Regions from separate parts of the Labrys sp. KB_33_2 genome, predicted to be linked through region 2. Evidence: predicted binding sites of a transcription regulator. Region 2 holds the regulator's gene; the other holds the start of a gene.
What was found. The regulator PhoB, encoded in region 2, activates phosphate uptake and scavenging genes when phosphate is short. The targets are predictions, from matches to a motif close to TGTCATNNANCTGTCAT.

Region 1: a site for PhoB is predicted at 6,404-6,420, ahead of ppk2 (polyphosphate kinase 2). Genes of this name have one in related genera too.

What each region holds. Positions count from the first base shown of each region.
Region 1 covers NZ_JBFREW010000009.1:233,431-241,298, reverse strand. The annotation lists gene AB4037_RS17755 (tetratricopeptide repeat protein) at 1-742, shown strand, start outside; gene AB4037_RS17750 (class II 3-deoxy-7-phosphoheptulonate synthase) at 994-2,379, shown strand; gene AB4037_RS17745 (metallophosphoesterase) at 2,555-3,451, shown strand; gene AB4037_RS17740 (metallophosphoesterase) at 3,741-4,592, shown strand; gene AB4037_RS17735 (GMC family oxidoreductase) at 4,776-6,374, shown strand; gene ppk2 (polyphosphate kinase 2) at 6,516-7,436, shown strand; gene AB4037_RS17725 (glycine C-acetyltransferase) at 7,612-7,868, shown strand, end outside.
Region 2 covers NZ_JBFREW010000001.1:27,496-35,363, reverse strand. The annotation lists gene pstC (phosphate ABC transporter permease subunit PstC) at 1-992, shown strand, start outside; gene pstA (phosphate ABC transporter permease PstA) at 1,004-1,846, shown strand; gene pstB (phosphate ABC transporter ATP-binding protein PstB) at 1,843-2,670, shown strand; gene phoU (phosphate signaling complex protein PhoU) at 2,706-3,425, shown strand; gene phoB (phosphate regulon transcriptional regulator PhoB) at 3,439-4,140, shown strand; gene AB4037_RS00135 (hypothetical protein) at 4,281-5,018, shown strand; gene AB4037_RS00130 (RNA polymerase sigma factor) at 5,037-6,275, opposite strand; partial or broken gene AB4037_RS00125 (YciI family protein) at 6,320-6,649, opposite strand; gene AB4037_RS00120 (aldo/keto reductase) at 6,735-7,685, opposite strand; gene AB4037_RS00115 (RrF2 family transcriptional regulator) at 7,768-7,868, opposite strand, start outside.

The sequences.
Region 1 (7,868 bases), on a different contig from region 2:
CCTGTTCAAGCTGTGCGCCGACAAGGGCGATGCCGATTGCCTCAACTCCCTGGCCTATCAATATCAGGTCGGGCGCGGCGTGAAGGTGGATCCGGTTGAAGCCCTGGCACTTTACAAGAAAGCGGCGGAGGCGGGGCTGGCCACCGCCAATGTCAATCTGGGCTTTCTCTATCGGGACGGCGAGGGCGTCACGCAGGATTTCGCCGAGGCGGCCCGGCAGTTCCAGGCGGCGGCCGACAAGGGCGACCCGGCTGGCGCACGCAATCTCGCTTTGGCTTATCAGAGCGGGCAGGGCGTGCCGAAGGACGGCGCCAAGGCGGTGGCGCTGTTCCAGGCAGCCGCCGACCAGGGTGACGACGATGCTCTGGTGAAAATCGCCTATGCCTATCTTAGCGGCGACGGGGTACCCAAGGATGACGCCAAGTCGGTGACCTATTACCGGCTCGCCGCCGATCGCGGCAATACAGACGGCATGGCGGGCCTTGCCTTTGCCTATGCCAATGGCACGGGCATTCCGGCCGACGGCAAGGCGGCGGCGTTGTGGCTGATGCGGGCGCTCGCTGCCGGCAACGAATACAGCTTCAACCAGCTCACCGATCATTGGGGCGCCTGGAATCTGGATACCCGCATGGAGGTACAGTCGATCCTGGTCGATCGCGGCCTCTACAGCGGCACGACCAGGGGCACGCTCAATCGGGAGACCTTGAAAGCACTCAAGATCCTGGCGGGGCGGGAGAGTTGAGGGTAGGGCTTCCCGAGAAAAGCCGATCTCGACGCGGCTTGGTATCGGACACGCCCTGCGATTTGTCGGAAACTGCCGAAATTTGCTCGAAGATTTCGTAAATGGAACTGAAAACCGCGGCTTTACGCTGGTTTTCTATTTGCCGGGCGCGTATAGAACCGGCCTTCGCCGGAAAACGCCGGCCTCGTGAAAGTATCGTAGTCGTGCAGGGCGGCTATAGCCGGTTCGCCCTGAGAACAGGAAGTATACTCATGTCCGAGCGTTGGACACCGCAGAGCTGGCGTTCCAGGCCGATTCAGCAGTCGCCTGCCTATCCCGACGAAAAGGCTCTCAACGACGTCGAGGCCACGCTCGCCACCTTCCCGCCGCTCGTCTTTGCCGGCGAGGCCCGCAAGCTCAAGCGCCAGCTCGCCAAGGTTGCGGCCGGCGAGGCCTTCCTGCTCCAGGGGGGCGACTGTGCCGAGAGCTTCGCCGAGCACGGCGCCGACAACATCCGCGACTTCTTCCGCGTCTTCCTGCAGATGGCGGTGGTGCTCACCTTTGCCGGCTCCTCGCCAGTGGTGAAGGTCGGCCGCATCGCCGGCCAGTTCGCTAAGCCGCGCTCGGCGCCCACCGAAAAGGTCGGCGAGATCGAGCTGCCCGTTTATCGCGGCGACATCGTCAACGGCACCGAATTCACGGCCGAGGCCCGCATTCCAGATCCGCGCCGCCAGCTCGAAGCCTATCGCCAGTCGGCGGCGACGCTGAACCTGCTGCGTGCCTTCGCCACCGGCGGCTATGCCAATCTCGCCCATGTGCATCAATGGATGCTCGGCTTCGTCAAGGACTCGCCGCAGAGTTCGAAATATCAGGCGCTGGCCGAGCGCATCACCGAGACGCTCGACTTCATGCGCGCCTGCGGCATCGATCCGGAGCTTCATCCGGAGATGCGCATCACCGATTTCTATACCAGCCACGAGGCCTTGCTACTCGGCTATGAGCAGGCGATGACGCGCATCGATTCCACCTCGGGTGATCCCTACGCGACTTCGGGCCACTTCGTCTGGATCGGCGATCGCACGCGCCAGCTCGACCACGCGCACATCGAGTTCTTCCGTGGAGTCAAGAATCCGATCGGCCTGAAATGCGGCCCTTCGCTCAAGCCCGACGAACTGATCAAGCTGATCGACATCCTCAACCCCGAAAACGAGCCGGGCCGCCTGACCCTGATCGCGCGCTTCGGTCACGACAAGGTCGAGCAGCATCTGCCGGAGCTCATCCGCGCCGTGAAGCGCGAGGGCCGTTCGGTGGTGTGGTCCTGCGACCCCATGCATGGCAACACGGTGAAGGCGATGAACGGCTACAAGACCCGGCCGTTCGACCAGATCACCGGCGAGATCAAGAGCTTCTTTGCCGTGCACCAGGCCGAGGGCACCTATGCCGGCGGCCTGCATCTTGAGATGACCGGCAAGAACGTCACCGAATGCACCGGCGGCGCCCGCGCCGTGAGCGAGGCCGATCTCGCCGACCGCTACCACACCCATTGCGATCCGCGCCTCAATGCCGAACAGGCCATCGAGGTTGCCTTCATGGTGGCGGATCTCGTCAAGAAGGAACGCTCAGGCCAGGTGAAGCCGAGCATCATCGCGGCCGAGTAAGGCGAGGACGCCGGGCCTCTTCCCAGGCAGACATGTTTGCCTGGGATCCCAGAAAAGCGGCATCTTCAACGAGCGGTGATTCCGCGGATTTTCCTTCGACGCTGCATGTCGATGCGATCGATGCATCATAGGCGTGGGCCATGGTTGCCGTTCCCGAAGGCAACCATGGATCGCCATGCTCTCCCGACGCCATTTCCTGCTCAAGGCAGGTCTCGCAACGCCGTTCCTCTTCGGCGGCTACGCTTTTGGCGTCGAGCCTCAACGCCTAGTGGTTACCCGCTATCGGGTCGTGCCGGAGGGCTGGCCTGCCGGATCGATGCTCAGGATCGCCGTGCTGGCGGATATCCATGCCATCAATCCGTGGATGAGTTCCTCTCATATCGAGCGCATTGCGCGGGCGACCAACGCACTCGATCCGGACATCGTGCTGCTGGCCGGTGACTACGAGGCCAGCATGCCGCTCTTTGGCATCGGCTCCTATGTCTCTATGGAGGACTGCGCCAAGGCGCTCTCGCTGCTTCGAGCGCCTTTGGGCGTGCATGCCGTGCTCGGCAATCATGATCTGGGGCGGAGGGGCAGGGGCGGCGACAACGTTCGGCGCGCTTTCGCCGCTTTCGACATTCCCGTGCTGGAGAATGAGGCGGTCAGGTTGGAAAAGGGTGGCGTGGGCTTCTGGCTGCTCGGCCTGGGCGACCAATGGGGCGGAATCCATCTCAGGAGGCTCGACGATCTGCCGGGCACCCTGGCCCAAATAAGCGATGGCTCGCCGGCGATCCTGCTGGCCCATGAGCCGGACATCTTTGCCGAACTGCCGATGCTCGACCGCGGACGCCGTGTTGCCCTCACCATCTGCGGGCACACCCATGGCGGGCAGGTTCGCATCCCCTTCTATGGCCCGCGAAGCGTGCCGTCACGCTATGGCAGGCGCTTTGTCTACGGCCATATCGTCGAGGACGATCGTCATCTCGTCGTCTCCGGTGGCTTGGGCATGACCGGCCTGCCGGTACGCTTCGGCGTGCCGCCGGAGATCGTGATGATCACGCTGGGGGCAGGAGGTTCACCAGCAGCATAGCACTACGGTCGGAATCTTGATTTCCAGGCGATCTTCCTACGTCATTGCGAGCGAAGCGAAGCAATCCAGGGGTCGAGAAACATGGCAATCGCGGCTTCTGGATTGCTTCGCTACGCTCGCAACGACAGCCGAGTAACGAGTTTATGACTGTAGTCATAGGCCCGTACTTCGCTCGTCACACCCACGACGAATGCGCCTTCTTTCCATCGCTTCTGCATATCGCTGCTGCTGCAGCGCCACAAAGAGGCGTCAGTATGTGCCCGCTCGTTGAAATACGCCACGGTTCCGCATGCTCACCAGACGCAATTTCCTCCTCAAGGCCGGCCTCGCTACGCCTCTTTTGTTCGGCGGCTATGCCTTCGGCGTCGAGCCGCGGCGACTATTGGCGACGCAGTACCAGCCCGCGCCGCGCCAATGGAGGGGCGGCCCGACGCTGCGCATTGCCGTGCTCGCCGACATCCACGCCATCAATCCCTGGATGACGCCCGCCCATATCGAGCAGATAGCGTTGACGACCAACGCCCTGAAGCCCGACATTGTGCTGCTGGCAGGCGACTATGAGGCCGGCATGGGGCGCTTCGGTGTCGGTTCCTTCGTGCCGATGTCGGAGTGCGCCAGGGCGCTTTCCGTCCTTCGCGCGCCGCTCGGCGTGCATGCCGTGCTCGGCAATCACGATATCGGCTGGCATGACGGCGACAATGTCCGCCGTGCCTTCAAGGCCCATGGCATCCAGGTGATGGAGAATGCGGCGTTGCGCCTCACCAAGGATGGGCGGCCGTTCTGGCTGCTCGGCCTGGGTGACGGCAATTACGGCCTGGATGATCTGCCGGGCACTCTCGCCAAAATCGGCGACGACGCACCGGCGATCCTGCTGGCGCATGAACCGGATATCTTCGTCGATGTACCCGATCGTATCGCGCTGACGGTCTGCGGCCATACCCATGGCGGACAGGTGGTCCTGCCCGGTGTCGGGGTGCTTCATGTTCCCTCGCGCTTCGGCAAGCGATTTGCCTATGGCCATGTCATCGAGGAGGATCGCCACCTCATCGTCTCGGGGGGGCTCGGCATGACCGGCCTGCCGGTACGCTTCGGCGTGCCGCCCGAGATCGTGCTGATCACGCTAAAGCCTTTTGCGATTTGACGTTATCGGCAAGAATCGCAAAGACGCGTCGAAACAAAGAGCTAGAGCAAACAGGCGTTCGTGCGCGAACGCGCTTTGCTCTAGGGGCAGGGGCGGCGCCGGCAGTCTAATCTGTTTGCGCTCCCCGCAAAGTTGTGAAACACAACGAACTCGTCAGACAATTGGCACGGGTTCGGATTTGCAATGACTTACGACACCATCATCGTCGGCGGCGGCTCGTCGGGCTGCGTCACCGCCATGCGGCTCGTGCGCGATCTCGGCCAGCGCGTCTTGATGTTGGAAGCCGGCCCCGCGAGCATGAACCCGATCATGCATATGCCCGCCGGCTATATGAAATATCTTGCCAAGGACACCTATCTCACCATGCACAGGATGGAGCGCCAGCCCCAGCTCGATGGGCGCGCCACCATTGTGCCGCAGGGGCGGGTGCTCGGCGGCGGTTCCTCTGTCAACGCCATGGTCTATATGCGCGGCCAGCCTGGTGATTACGACAATTGGGCGGAGAACTATGGGGCGGAGGGCTGGCGCTATGCCGATATCCTCCCGCATTTCATCGCGATGGAGGGCAACGCCGACCTCGCCACGCCGGTGCACGGCACCACCGGTCCGCTCAAGGTCACCAGGCCGCTCTATACCTGCGAGATGACGAGGGCGTTCCTCGAAGCGCTGCCGTCATTGGGCGAACCGCTCAATCCCGACTTCAATTCCGGGCGCCAGCGCGGGGTGGGCCTCATGCAGGGCACCATGGATCCGGTGCGCAAGCGCCGCTGCTCGGCAGTGGACGCCTTTCTGCCGCTGGTGCGCGACGATGAACGCCTCACCATCGCCACGGAGGCGATCGTGACGCGCCTCGTTATCGAGGGTAACCGCTGCACCGGCGTGGACTATGTCGAGGGGGGGCAAACCCGCAGGGCGTCCGCCGCCACGGTAATTCTCGCCGCCGGGACCTACGTCACCCCCCAGCTCCTGATGCTGTCGGGCATCGGCCCGGCCGATCAGCTCCTGCGCCATGGCATCAAGCCGAAGGCGGACCTGCCGGGCGTGGGCGAGAATCTGCAGGATCACTGCGAGGTGCCGGTGATCGCCGCCTCCAACGGCCGCTATGGCTATTTCGGTCAGGACAAGGGCTGGAACATGATCCGCAATGGCCTGGACTATCTCTTACGCAAGCAGGGGCCGGTGACGACCACGGGGGTGGAGGCCTGCGTCTTCACCAATCCTGACGATGCCGAGGCTGACGCCTCCCTGAAGATCTATTGTGTGCCGACCGTCTATCTCGACCGCGACGTCACCGATGTCGCCGCCTGTGACGGCGTCACCTTCACCACCTGCCTGCTCAGGCCGAAATCGCGGGGAACGGTGAAGCTGCGCTCGGCGGATCCGCTCGAGCCACCGGTCGTCGACGGGGGCTTCCTGAAACATTCGGAGGATATCCGCCTGATGATAGCGGGCCTGCGTTTTGCCCGCACCTTCCTCACGGCCTCGCCGATCAAGGAGAAGATCTCCCACGAAATGCTGCCTGGAGCCGATAAGGTCTCCGACGCCGATCTGCACGCCCATTGCAAGCGCATGGTCAAGACCAATTATCATCCGGTCGGTACAGCGCGCATGGGCCGGGACGATGATCCGATGGCGGTCCTCGATTCCCAGTTGCGCGTGCGTGGCATCGAAGGCCTGCGCGTGTTCGATTGCTCGGTCATGCCAGAGATCGTCAGCGGCAATACCAATGCCCCGGTGATGGCCATCGCCCATCGTGCGGTGGAGTGGCTGAAGGCAGGCTGAGGCATTCCGCGAGAAGCGCCTATCGCCCATGTCACATAACTGAAATATTCCTGCACTACGGGCTTCATCATAGTCTGGGCTTATGCGTCCGGACGACGATCCAGCACCATGGACCAGCCCCCTCGCGCAAGGAGTATTCGCATGATCACGCCAGCGGATAGCAGAGCCAACCTCGAACGTATCCAGCAGGAGATCGCCGACGGCTATGACGAGGAACTGGAACTGGAGCTGGAGGAGGCGCGCCTGGATCGTATCCTGACAGGCGTGCCCGACGCAGAGGGCAGCGATACGCTCGATCGCAGGCTTTATTTCCGCGAGCTTTTTCGCATGCAGCACGAACTGGTGCGGCTGCAGGACTGGATTCAGCACCACAAATTGCGTGTGGTGGTGATCTTCGAAGGGCGCGATTCAGCCGGCAAGGGCGGCGTGATCAAGCGCATCACCCAACGCCTCAATCCACGCATCTGCCGTGTCGCGGCCTTGCCAGCGCCAAACGAGCGCGAGCGTACGCAATGGTATTTCCAGCGTTATGCCGCCCATCTGCCCGCCGGCGGCGAAATGGTGCTGTTCGACCGCAGCTGGTACAACCGGGCCGGCGTCGAGCATGTCATGGGCTTTTGCACCGATGCCGAATATGAGGAATTCTTCCGCTCGGTGCCCGAATTCGAGCGCATGCTGGTGCGCTCGGGCATCCTCGTGTTGAAATACTGGTTCTCGATCACCGACGAGGAGCAGGAGTTCCGCTTCAATATGCGCATCCAGGATCCGCTCAAGCAGTGGAAGCTGAGCCCGATGGATGTCGAATCCCGCCGGCGTTGGGAAGACTATACCCGGGCCAAGGAAGTGATGTTGGAGCGCACCCATATTCCGGAGGCACCTTGGTGGGTGGTCGAGGCTGTTGACAAGAAGCGCGCTCGCCTGAACTGCATCAGTCATCTGCTGACCCAGATTCCCTATGGCGAGGTGGAGCGTCCGCCTGTGAATTTGCCGGAACGCGAGCGGCATGAAGACTATGTGCGCCATCCCGTGCCGTTGGAAATGTATGTGCCGAAAGCCTTCTGAAGCGTCTTGCCCTGAATTCCGGCGATAATTGCAGGACATCGCCTGCCATCATGGCGCCTCGCTTCGCAGCCAGCCGAAGCGGGGCGCCATCCGCTTTTGGCATGATCTCATCATTTGAAGCGCGGCCGGTTTTGGCTTAGGCCTGTGAACCCGAACAGGTGCAAGGAGCCGTCCGATGTCGCTCGTCGATCATGTCAAATCCACCCTGGCTGATATTGCCAAGGATGGCTTGTGGAAGAGCGAGCGCGAGATCGCCGGCCCGCAGCGCGCCCGCATCGAGGTGGCTAATGAAGCCGGGCGTCGGCCGATGCTCAATCTATGCGCCAACAATTATCTGGGTCTGGCCGACAACCCCGAGATCATCGCCTCCGCCAAGCAGGCAATGGACGGCCATGGCTTCGGCATGGCCTCGGTGCGCTTCATCTGCGGCAC
Region 2 (7,868 bases):
CCGACTCCTCGCTGGACGCATCCAACTCGGCTGCAAAGGTCGCGCAGGGTTCTCCCTCGCCCGGCGCCAAGACGGTTCCTGGCGCCAACCTGGATCCCATCTTCAAGGCCGCCCTCTATGGTTGCGGCTCTCTCGTGCTTATCCTGCTCTGCTCGATCGTCGTGCTGCTGTTCTATGGCGGCTGGCCGGCGCTGGCCCATTTCGGGCCGAGCTTCTACTGGTCAACCGCCTGGAACCCCGTCACCGAGAAATTCGGCGCCGGGGTGATGATCTACGGCACGCTGTTCACCGGCCTGCTGGCGCTGATCATCGCCCTGCCGATGTCCTTCGGCATCGCCTTCTTCCTGACCGAGATCGCGCCGCAGAGCGTGCGGCGGCCGATCGGTATTGCCATCCAGCTCCTGGCGGCCGTGCCCTCGATCATCTTCGGCATGTGGGGCTCTCTGATCGTGGCGCCGATCCTGGCCCAGACGATCTATCCGCCGATCATCTCCGTCCTCTCGCATGTGCCGGTGCTCGGCTATCTGTTCAAGGGCCCCACCAACGGCGCCGGCATGCTGACCGCCGGCATCATCCTGGCGCTGATGATCATTCCCTTCATCACCGCGATGTTCGTCGAGATCCTCGAAGCCGTGCCCGCCATGCTGAAGGAATCGGCCTATGGCGTCGGCGCCACCACCTATGAGGTCTTCCGCAACGTCTCGGTGCCCTATGGCCGGACCGCGCTCGTCGGTGCCGTGATGCTCGGCTTCGGCCGTGCCCTCGGCGAGACCATGGCCGTGACCTTCGTCATCGGCAACGCCAACCGCATATCGGCATCGCTGTTCTCCTCGGGGGCGACCATCGCCTCCACCATCGCCAACGAATTTCCCGACGCGCCTGCCGGCTCGCTGCGCAGCCAGTCGCTGCTGGAGCTCGGTTTCGTGCTCTTCGTGATTTCCTTCATCGTGCTTGCGATCTCCCGCATGCTCGTGCGCAGCAACGCCAAGTAAGGGAGAGCATCATGGCCCATCTCGCCCACGGCAACGCCCGCCTCGCCCGCCGTCGTGCCCTCGACTACGCCTACAAAGTCGTCTCCATCGGCTTTGCCGCGATCTCCCTTCTGGCGCTCACCTGGATCCTGTACACCCTGCTGCGCGAGGGCCTGCCCTCGCTGACCTTGGACCTCTTCACCAAGGACATGGCTGATGGCGGCCTGCGCAATGCCATCGTCGGCTCTTTCGCCATGGTCTTGCTCGCCCTCCTCATCGGCGCGCCGATCGGCATCATGGCTGGCACCTTCCTCGCCGAGGCGGGGCGCGGCAGCAAGTTCGCCGACGCGGTGCGCTTCATCAACGACATCCTGCTTTCGGCGCCGTCCATCCTGATCGGCCTGTTCGTCTACCAGATGATCGTGGTGACGACGGGCGGCTTCTCCGGCTGGGCCGGCGTGGTCGCCCTCGCCATCATCATCCTGCCGGTGGTCGTGCGCACCACCGAGGACATGCTGGCCCTGGTGCCGATCAGCCTGCGCGAAGCCGCCTTCGCGCTGGGGTCGCCGATGTGGAAGGTCATCACCTCCGTGACCTGGCGCTCGGCCCGCACCGGTATCGTCACCGGCATCCTGCTGGCCCTGGCCCGCGCCGCCGGCGAGACCGCACCCCTGCTGCTGACAGCCTTCGGCAATTCCAACTGGTCGCTCAACCTCGGCAATGCCTTTGCCAGCTTGCCGGCCGCCATCTACCAGCTCGCGCCTTATCCCGACCCCAAGGCCGTCTCGGTGGCCTGGAGCGGCGCCCTCCTCATCACCGCCGGCGTGTTGGCGCTCAATATTCTGACCCGCTTCGTGCTCGCTCCCAAGAAATGAGTGATCCCATGTCCGCTACTCCACAAGCCTCCATCGCGGTTGCCGAACGCCCCATCGCCAATCCAGCCGCCGCCGTGAAGCTCAAGGTCGAGAATCTCGACTTCTTCTATGGCGAGAAGCATGCGCTCAAGGGCATCAATCTCGACATGATCGACCGGCAGGTCACGGCCATGATCGGCCCTTCCGGCTGCGGCAAGTCCACCCTGCTGCGCGTGCTCAACCGCATGTACGACCTCTATCCGGGCCAGACTGCCAAGGGCCGCGTGCTGCTCGATGGTCAGAACGTCATCGGCAAGGAGATCGATCCTGCAGTGCTGCGCGCCCGCATCGGCATGGTGTTCCAGAAGCCCACGCCCTTCCCGATGTCGATCTATGACAACATCGCCTTCGGCGTGCGCCTGCATGAGTCGATCTCCAAGGCGGAAATGGATCAGCGCGTCGAATGGTGCCTGACCAAGGCCGCCCTGTGGAACGAGGTCAAGGACCGCCTGCACGCCTCTGCGCTCGGCATGTCCGGTGGCCAGCAGCAGCGCCTGTGCATCGCCCGCACCATCGCGGTGAAGCCCGAAGTCGTGCTGCTGGACGAGCCGACCTCCGCGCTCGATCCGATCTCGACCGCCAAGATCGAGGAACTGATCGACGAATTGAAGCGGGACTTCACCATCGTCATCGTCACGCACAATATGCAGCAGGCGGCGCGTTGCGCGGATGTGACGGCCTTCTTCTATCTGGGTGACCTCATCGAGGTCGGCCAGACCAACAAGATGTTCACCACCCCGAACGACAGCCGTACGCAGGATTACATCACCGGCCGCTTCGGCTGATCCCTCGGCCAGCGTCGAATTCATTTGGAGGCGGCATGTCCGACCACATCGTTACATCCTTCGATCAGGAATTGCGCGAATTGCGCAACATGATCGCCGAAATGGGTGGCTATGCAGAGAAGAGCGTAGCCGACAGCGTCGAAGCCCTGCTCAAGCGCGACACCCAGCGCGCCAAGGCCGTGATCGAGCTCGATCTGGCGATCGACAAGCTCCAGCGCCAGGTCGAGGACCGGGCTATCCTGGTCATCGCCAAGCGCCAGCCACTGGCACTCGACCTGCGCGAAATCGTCTCGGCCCTGCGGGTGGCCAACGATCTCGAACGCATCGGCGACCTCGGCAAGAACGTCGCCAAGCGCGTGGTCGCCATCCACAGCCATGCGCAGCCGGCCCAGCTCTTCGGCGGTTTCGACCATATGGCTGACCTGGTGCTCGAGCAGCTCAAGCAGGTCCTCGACGCCTTCGCCCAGCGCAATGTTGAAGAAGCGCTCTCGGTCTGGAGTTCGGACGGCGAGATCGATGCGATGTACACCTCGCTGTTCCGCGAATTGCTGACCTACATGATGGAAGATCCGCGCAATATCGGCTTCTGCACCCATCTGCTGTTCTGCGCCAAGAACATCGAGCGCATCGGCGACCATGCCACCAACATCGCCGAGACGGTGCATTACCTGGTGACCGGTGAATCGCCGGCCGGCGAGCGGCCCAAGGCGGACAACAGCACCGATCTCGTCGACCTTCCTGTGCCGGCTAAGTAACAAGGGATAGGCCATGCCTCCCAAGGTTCTGATCGTCGAGGACGAAGAAGCATTGACCCTGCTGCTGCGCTACAATCTCGAAGCCGAAGGCTATGAGGTTGACAGTGTGGCGCGCGGTGACGATGCCGAGATCCGCCTGCGCGAAAGCGTGCCGGATCTGGTATTGCTGGACTGGATGCTGCCGGGGTTGTCGGGTATCGAATTGTGCCGGCGCATCCGCATGCGGCCGGAAACCGAGCGCCTGCCCGTGATCATGCTCACGGCGCGTGGCGAGGAAACCGAGCGTGTGCGGGGTCTGGCCACCGGCGCCGACGATTATGTCGTCAAGCCCTTCTCCGTGCCGGAACTCTCGGCCCGCGTCCGCGCTCTGCTGCGTCGGGCCAAGCCCGATCACGTCGCCTCCCTGCTCAAGGCCGGTGACATTTCCCTCGACCGCGAGACCAAGCGCGTTCATCGCGGCAATCGCGAGATCCGCCTCGGCCCGACCGAATTCCGCCTGCTCGAATTCCTGATGCAGGCGCCGGGACGCGTATTCGCACGCGAGCAATTGCTCGACAGCGTCTGGGGCCGCGACGTCTATATCGACGAGCGCACGGTCGACGTGCATGTCGGGCGACTGCGCAAGGCGATGAACCGCACGCGCGAGATCGACCCGATCCGCACGGTTCGCGGCGCCGGCTATTCCTTCGACGAGACCTTCGCCAAGCAGGCCTAGGACGGATATTTCATCGCCCGACAACAAGGCCGGCGGCTCGCCGCCGGCCTTGTCGCATCACGTACCCGGTACTCGCCCGATCTAGGCGATTTCAGAGGCTTGCGATAAGACGACTTGCCAAAGAAAATGCCGGGGTTGCCATGATCCGTTCCTTGCTCGTCGCGTCGCTTTTGACTGCCAGTTCGTTGGCGCTGCTTCCCAGCGATGCCGCAGCGGCCAAGCTCAAGAAAACCTTGTGTTCGGGCGAGTTCGGTACCGGCTCCGGCTTGGCGGGCTCCTATATCGGCAAGGATTGCTTCATCGCAGCCGACAGCGACATGCAGGAGCAAGTCGCCGGTATCTGCAAGGAAGGCTCGCGATGCGAGGTCGAGGCCATGGTGGAGGTCGCACCCGATGGCAGCAGGCAGATCAGGACCGTCTTGTCCGTCAGGCAGGCCGGACGCGCGCCCGCCACGCGCACGTCCTATGCCCAGAGGGCGGGCAACTATGCCGACGGCATCTATGCCTTGCAGGACGATGGCTGCGACAAGCAGGGGGCGACGCCAGGCAACCGGGTTTCCGTGCAGCTTCTACGGGCAGCCGGTCCTGCCATCCAGCTCTACGGCAAATATTGCGCGGTCATCGAGGCCGATGGCGAGGAGCCTTCCAGCGCCAAGTTCCAGGCGACGCTGCAGCTTCGATGCGGCAGCTCGCCGGCGCAGGACCAGGCCCTGCGAAGCGGCCGCTCCGGCACGGCGGAAACCATCGTGATGACCCCCGCCCCCGAGCGGCAGCTGTGGCTCGATGAAGACACATTGATCCGTTGCCCGATCAAGCGCGCCTATACACCGCAATGGTGGATCGAGGCCCCGCCCTTCAATGGCCGCTATCCCCAATAGCTTCTGCAGGCGCCGATATCAGCCCAGAGCCGCCAGGCGCCCTTGCAGATAACGGCGGATGACGGGATCACTCTCCAGCCCGATCGCCCGCGAATAGGCGTTGCGGGCCTCCTCCTGCCTTGCGGCGCGGGCCAGCAAGTCCGCGCGTGCAGCCCAATAAGGCTGGTAATCGGCGATCCGCCTGTCGCTGGCGACCTCGTCGAGCCCGGCCAATCCGGCTTGCGGTCCCGCAAGACGGGCGAGCGCCACGGCTCTGTTGATGGCAGCGACGGGGGACGCGGTCAGTAGTACCAAGGCCTCATACAGCGTGACGATCGCGGCCCAGTCCGTCGTCGCGCAGATGCGCCTATTGGCATGGGCCGATTGCAGCGCGGCTTCGAGCTGATAGCGACCGATCTGTCGCGCCTGCCCGGCCCTGGCGAGCAAAGCCTCAGCCTCCTCGATCAGGGCGGCATCCCAAAGCGTGGTATCCTGCTGTTCCAACGGGATATAGTCGCCGACCGGGCTACGGCGTGCAGCCCGCCTCGCCTCGGCATGCAGCATCAGGGCCAGCAGGCCGAGCACTTCCGGCTCGCCGGGCAGGAGCGAGACCAGCAACCGGCCGAGCCAGATGCCTTCCACCGACAGATTGCGCTCGCGGGCCTGCGCCCCTTCGGGATCGGCCCAGCCCTCGGCATAGACGGCATAGACGGCCTCCAGTACCGCTTCGAGACGACCGGGCAACTCGTCGGGTTCCGGGATCCGGAAGGGGATGGCGGCCTGCTTGATCTTGAGCTTGGCCCGCACCAATCTCTGGCTCATCGCCGCAGGTGAAACCAGGAAGGCGCTGGCGATCGCGCCGGCGTCGAACCCCAATATCGTCTGCAGGATCAAGGGCGCGCGCACGGCGGCATCGAGCGAGGGATGAGCACAAGCGAACATCAGGCGCAGGCGCTCATCGGGAATGACAGGCTGTTCGGCCTGCTCGGAGGCGAGGGCCTCGACATGGCGGATGACCTCGTCCGCCTTTTCGCCGCGCAGCTTGGCGCGGCGGGCCGCGTCGATCTGCCGGCGCCGGGCCGCGGTCAGGAGCCAGGCTTCGGGATTGGCGGGCACACTGCCCGCCGGCCAATGTTCCAAAGCCGCCGCAAAGGCGTCGGCCAGGGCGTCCTCCGCCCCCGCAATGTCGCCCGAACGTGCCGCGAGAAGGGCGACGAGCCTGCCATAGCTGCGTCGCGCGACGATTTCGGCAAGTTCGACGGCGGGGGCGGAAGGCACCGGATCGGCTCGCTTGGTTCAATAATCCTTGGGTCCCACACCGGCCGGACCTCGATGGTACCGATGGCTGCACTCGGGCAACGCGCAGCCCAGCCGATCGCGGCATCCAGGTCCGGCACATCGATGATGTAGAAACCGCCGAGTTGTTCCCTGGTGTCGGCGAAGGGGCCGTTGAGCACCTGGGTCTTGCCGTCGGCGAGGCGCACGGTCGTCGCCGCAGACGTGGGGCGCAGACGGCTCCACGGGCCGAGAGCACCGGCCGATCTGAGGGCCTCCGTATAGGCCTGATAGGCGGCCAGCACAGCCTGCTTATTGGCGGGGTCCACCTTCAGCATGGCTTCCTCGTTGCTGTAGATCAGAATCGCGAACTGCATGGGTCTCTCCTGTCTCCGCCGGCGCATGATGCGCCGGCATGACAATGACGCGCCATCCCGTTCGCTTTCGACAGCAGGACGAAAATTATGCGCTCGCCTTGGTGAGTTGCTCGATCTCGCCCGAACCCAGATTGAGTTCGGTCGCCTTGATCAGGTCCCCAAGTTGCTCGACGCTGGTGGCGCTGGCGATCGGAGCGACGATGCCGGGCCTTGCGATAAGCCAGGCGATGGCGACCTGGGCCGGTGTGGCGCTCTTGGCCTCGGCTACCGCATCGAGAGCGGCCAGGATGCGCAGGCCCCGCTCGTTGAGATAATTGGCCATCTCGCCGCCACGCGCGTTGCTCTTGGCGAAATCGGCCTCGCTGCGATATTTGCCGGAGAGGAACCCCCTCGCCAGCGAGAAATAGCTGGTCACGCCGATCTCGTTCTTGAGACAGAACGCCTCGAGCTCGTTCTCATAGCCGGCGCGGTCATAGAGATTGTAGTGCGTCTGCAGATTCTCGAAACGCGGCCACATCTCCTTGGTGCTGATAGCCAGCGCCTTGAACATCGTGTTGGCGCTATGATTGGAATTGCCGATCACGCGCACCTTGCCGGCCTTGATCAACTCGTCATAGGCGGAGAGCGTTTCTTCCAGATCCACCTCCGGATCCTCCCAATGGGAGAGGTAGAGGTCGATGTAATCGGTTTGCAGGCGCCGCAGGGAATCCTCGGCCGCCTTGAGGATATAGTCGCGCGACAGGCCCTTCTTGCCGGGCCCCATTTCCGAGCCGACCTTGGTGGTGAGCACGATGTCGGCGCGATTGCCGCGGGCCTTCATCCATTTGCCGATGATGGCTTCAGACTCACCGCCCTGATTGCCGGGAACCCAGGCCGAATAGACATCCGCCGTGTCGATCAGGTTGAAGCCGCCCCCAACGAAAGCATCGAGGACAGCGAAGGAGGCTTTCTCATCCGCGCTCCAGCCGAAGACATTGCCGCCCAGGCCCAACGGAGCAACCGAAAGATCAGACCGCCCAATCGCACGTTTTTCCATAAATGCTCTCCATGATCATGACAAAATATGGACCTGACCGGCACGAAAGCGTGCCGGCTCGGCCTCCAGGGCCGCAGGGAACTCAAATCGAATAGGTCAGTTCCTGTTCCCCGCCACCTGCCCGACGCATCTCTTCCACCGACATGTTGTCGAGCAGGTCGGAAGAAAGGTCCCGCACACGCC